DNA from 2 places in the Roseateles amylovorans genome. Region 2 is predicted to be linked to the other one. Evidence: predicted binding sites of a transcription regulator. Region 2 holds the regulator's gene; the other holds the start of a gene.
The links. The regulator FliA, encoded in region 2, starts transcription of late flagellar genes. The targets are predictions, from matches to a motif close to CTAAAGTTTNNNNNNNNNNNGCCGNTA.
Positions count from the first base shown of each region.

Region 1: nosR (response regulator c-di-GMP phosphodiesterase, NosR family) is a predicted target of FliA. The motif match lies at 1,468-1,494, and genes of this name have one in related genera.

Region 1 covers NZ_CP104562.2:3,812,380-3,814,774, reverse strand. Annotated here, with positions in the region: gene nosR (response regulator c-di-GMP phosphodiesterase, NosR family) at 1-1,389, opposite strand, end outside; gene N4261_RS15795 (ATP-binding protein) at 1,554-2,395, opposite strand, start outside.
Region 2 covers NZ_CP104562.2:1,844,671-1,847,065, reverse strand. Annotated here, with positions in the region: gene N4261_RS07960 (methyl-accepting chemotaxis protein) at 1-237, opposite strand, end outside; gene N4261_RS07955 (RNA polymerase sigma factor FliA) at 562-1,275, opposite strand; gene N4261_RS07950 (MinD/ParA family ATP-binding protein) at 1,296-2,126, opposite strand.

The DNA.
Region 1 (2,395 bases), 2.0 Mb from region 2:
CGGCCCGCTTGCCGCGGCGGCGGCCCGCTCGGCGGGTGGCTGTGCCGGCGGGGGTGTCGGCGTGCGTTTGATGAAGAGCGAGAGCCGCAGTCCCTCCCGTCCGGCGAATTCGCGGATCTGCCGCACCAGCCGCGCATCGAAAACATGCCCGGCCGCCAGCAGCAGCGTGCCCTTCGGGGTGAGCAGATCGCGCGCCAGGACCATGCCCGGCTCGATGTCATGGGGGCTGATGGCGCGGTCCTGCGGCACGTCCAGGGGTTCGTCGGTCAGCGCCTGAGCGAGTGCTTCGACCACGGCGGCCTCGTACCGAGCGCCCGCGCCGCCGCGCACCAGCGACAGGGCCTGGGCGGCGGTGTAGCGCTGCTCCGAGAGCCGGCCGGTCTGCGCCGCGTAGAAGTCGCTCACCGCCCCCAGGATCTGTGCGGCGGGGGAGAGGGCCTCGCCGTTGAGGCCGTCCGGGAAGCCCTTGCCGTCGATGCGCTCATGCTGGCTGCGCACCAGCCGGGCCACCTGCTGCAACTGCGCCAGCGGCAGCAGCGCGGCTTCGCCGTGCAGGGTGTGGCGGCGGTATTGCGCCTGTTCATCGGCCGTCATCGTCGACAGCGGCTTGTGCAGCATCGCATCCGGGAATCCGATCTTGCCAATCTCATGCAGCAGGCCGGCGATGTGGAGGTCTTCCTCCACCCTCGGTCCCAGGCCCATGCGCCGGGCGGTGCGCCGCGCCAGATCGGCCACCTGTCGCGAATAGCCAGCCAATCCGCCGTCGCGCAGTTCCAGCAGCCCGGAGAAGACCTGGATCGAGAGCAGGAAGTTGTCCTTGAGCTGGTGGAAGGACTTCTCCAGCATGCCGTTGACCTGCTCCAGCTCCTGGGTGCGCGCCTGGACACGGCGGGAGAGCTCGTTGTTGAGGGTCTGCAGCTCGGCGTTCTGGGCCTTGGTCAGGCTCATCAGCGCGCGATTTTCGAGTTCGAGTTGCCGGCGCGACAGCGCATCCTGGATCGCCATCAGCAGGTCGCGATCGTCCCAGGGCTTGGCGATGTGGCGCTGGATCTGGCCGCGATTGACGGCATCCACCGTGGACTGGATGTCCGCATAGCCGGTGAGCAGGATGCGGCCGATCAAGGGCCATCGCTCGCGCACCTGCTCCAGGAAGGCCACGCCGTCCATTTCCGGCATGCGCATGTCCGACACCACCACGTCCACCGGTTCCTGCGTCAGGATCTCCAGGCCGGCGGCGCCCCCGGAGGCCACCAGCACCCGATAGCCTTGCGGCCGCACCAGGCGTCTCAGCGAACTCAGGATGGAAGGCTCGTCATCGACGAACAGAACGACCGGAGGATCGACGGCGGGATCGACCCGGGGATCGACGGAGGGATCGACGGAGGTCATGGACAGACTCCCTGAAACTCACAGACCGCGAGGACGTGAATGCAGCCTACCTGAGCTGCAGCACCTGTGCGCATGCGGTGCCGGCGCGGCCGGCCCGAACTTGCGAAATTGCCGCTGCCTGCTGAAATTGTGGCGAGGCGGCGGGTGCTCATGAGGGCGACGGGTCAGAGCAGGCCGAAGCCGCTGTCGGCGGCGGGCCGCAGCGGCAGGTGAAGATGGAACACCGCACCGCCGCCGGGTCGGTTCCCGGCATGGATGCGGCCATCGAGCATGGTCATGATCTTGCGGCTGATGGCCAGGCCCAGCCCCGTGCCGCCGGAGCCGTCCTTGGTGGCGCTGGACTGCACGAAGGCCTCGAAGATGGTTTCCAGCTCCGGCTCGGGAATGCCGGGGCCGCGATCGAGCACCGCCACATGGGCCTCGCCTTGCGGCGTGGCCTCGGTCCGGAGATCGATGAGGCTGCCCGCGGGAGAGAACCGGATCGCATTGGCCAGCACATTGCGCACCACCTGCTGGAAACGCAGCGGGTCCAGGCGCACGATCAGCGGAACAATCGACTGATCCAGGTCGACCCGCAGGCCGCGCGCCTGCAGCAGCGGATCCAGTTCCCGCACGACGCTGGTGACCTGGGCCCTCAGGTCGCAGCGTTCCATGTCGAAGGTGCCGACGGCGCTTTCAAACTTCGCCACATCCAGCAGGTCGTTGACCAGGGTCAGCATGCGCTGGCCGGAGCCGTGGATGGCCTCGAACATCGAATGCAGCTTCGGCGCGACCGCCTGCCCCCGCGACATGCCCAGCTCCGAATAACCGATGATGGACTGCAGCGGGGTGCGCAGTTCATGGCTGATGTTGGCGATGAATTCAGACTTCACCCGGGACGCTTCTTCCGCGGCTTCCTTGGCCTCCAGGATGGCGCGCTCGGCGCGGCGGAACTCGGAGACATCGGTCAGGGTGAACAGCACGCCCGCGGGCTGGCGGTGCTCGTCCGGGACGACGACCTTGCTGA
Region 2 (2,395 bases):
CATCGCCTGCGCCTGGGAGAGCACGACCTTCTGCGTATCCTCCAGCAAGCCCCGCACCTCAGCAGCGTCGCGGCCCAGCTTGGACACGCCGCCGGACAGTGCCCGCACGACCTGGGTGTTGTTCTCTGCCGCCCGGATCAAAGCCGCATTCGAAGCGGCACTCGAGGCCGCAGATCCCGCGCCCGGGTCGGTCGCGTCAGGCGCGCTCCCTGCGCGCTTGCGCCATGTCTCCCACATTCGCTCTCCCCTTCTGATGGATGGCCGCTGTTGCGGCCTTTGAGATGCGTTGTATCAGTCGCGCCCTCATGCGCCAAGCAGGGTATCGACTGACGGACCGTCGCTTGCCCGTGCCGCCGGTCACGAATCGTGATCAATTCATGACCGATGCCGCAGGCGTGCGCGCCGGCCCGACCACAGCCCGACCACAGCCCGACGACAGCCCGGCTGCCGCAGCGCACGCTGGAACGGACGGCGGGAATGACATCGGCCTCCCTGATGGTCCCGCAACGGGGGCATCAGGGAGGCCGACTTCACCAGACCGGCACGGCACCGGCCATCAGATCACCAATCGCGCAGCTTCACCCGCAAGCGCGCAATCGCCTGGCTGTGCAGCTGGCACACCCGCGATTCGGTCACCTTCAGCACCGCCGCGATTTCCTTGAGGTTCATGTCATGTTCGTAGTACATGGACATGACGTAACCCTCGCGCTCCGGCAGGTTCTTGATGGCCTCCACCAACGCGGTGCGCATCCGGTGATCCCGGAGCATGCTCATCGGGTCAGCCGATTCGTCACCCACGTGCCGGTCCAGGTAGTCGTCGCTGTCATCGTCGCCGGAGATGTCTTCCAGATAGACGAGTTGCGTGCCGCGGACCTTGGAAAGCATGTCCTGGTACTCGCCCAGGCTCAAGCCCATTTCGGCGGCAATCTCCGATTCCTGAGGCGCGCGGCCCAGCTTCTGCTCCAGCTTGTGCACCGCACTCTCGATCGAGCGCTGCTGTCGACGACTGCCCCGGCTCATCCAGTCGGAGCCGCGCAGCTCATCCAGCATCGCGCCGCGAATGCGCTGGGTGGCGAAGGTCTCGAACTGCACCCCTTGCGCGGTGTCGAAGCGCGAAAGCGCATCGGTCAGTCCGATCAGCCCGACCTGGATCAGGTCATCGAGCTCCACATTGGCCGGCAGCTTGGCGATCATCTGATGCGCCAGGCGTCGCACCAGCGGGCTGTATTGGCGGATCAGGCTGTTGTTGTCGAGTTGGCCCTTGGCGGTGTACATCGTCGTCTCCAATCCCAACGTCAATGCGCGGCCAGGGTCGCGTCCTGCGGCGCGCGTCCGGGCTTGGGTTGCCACATCGGCCGGGGCCTCAACGGCATCGCCTCGGCGGCGGTGTCGATGGCGGCACCGGGTACGGAGGCCAGCAGCAGTTCGCGGGCCAGATGCCGCATCTCATGCGTCAGGGATGCAGTCACCGGTTGGCGTGGATCCAGGCAGGCCCAGTCCCGCAGCACCGCCCCCAGGAAACCATCCCCGCAGCTGGACAGCTGCTGGGCAATGCGCTCGGCCAGGCGCAGTTGCGGGGAACAGGCCATCAGCAGGCTGTAGACCATCAGGCCGGCGCGCTGCGTCAGCCACTTCATGCCGGCATAGGCATGGGTCACACTTTGCACATCGGTATCGGCCAGCAGCACCGGGCGCACCTCTCGAGAGACCAGCACCCGCGACAGTTCGGCGGCGCTCGCATGCAACAGGACGACATCGGCGAACGGCGCCGCATCGGTCACCGCTTCCAGGAACTGGGCGGCGGAGCCGTGGGCATTGACATAGCGTAGCGGCAGGCCGCGTGCGCTCAGGAAAGACACCTTGGCTGACAGGGATTCGACACAGGCCGCCAGGTCCACCGCCGCGAGTTCTGACGGCACACCGGCGCGTTCGCCGGCATCCACCACCAAGGTATGCAGGCCCAACTCGCCGAATGCGGCACACAGGCCTTCCAGCAAGGCACCGCTGCCCACCACATGCGGATTGCTCACCACCGGCACCACGCGCACACGGGCGGTGGCGAAGAGTCGGCGCAGGCCATCGGCCTGGTCTTTCGGCGCATTGCTGAGGCTCATCGGATCGCGCATGGGCAACTCTGTGTCTGGGCTGTCGTGTTGGACCCCAGGTGCATCCCTGTGTCGGAGATGCGCCATCTGGAGCCGTTACCGGAAGTTTCGCCGGGAGGCCGGGGCCGCAACGCGGGATTGAAAGGGGGAAACACCCCGCTTTTCTCTCCCCCATCGCGGCTGTCCGCATCGATGTCGGTGGCCGCGACCGACGCGGCGCTGGCTGCTCCTGATGTCGCACCGCGCACGGTGCAGACCCCACAAGACAAATCGGCCGGCCCTCCAAGGAG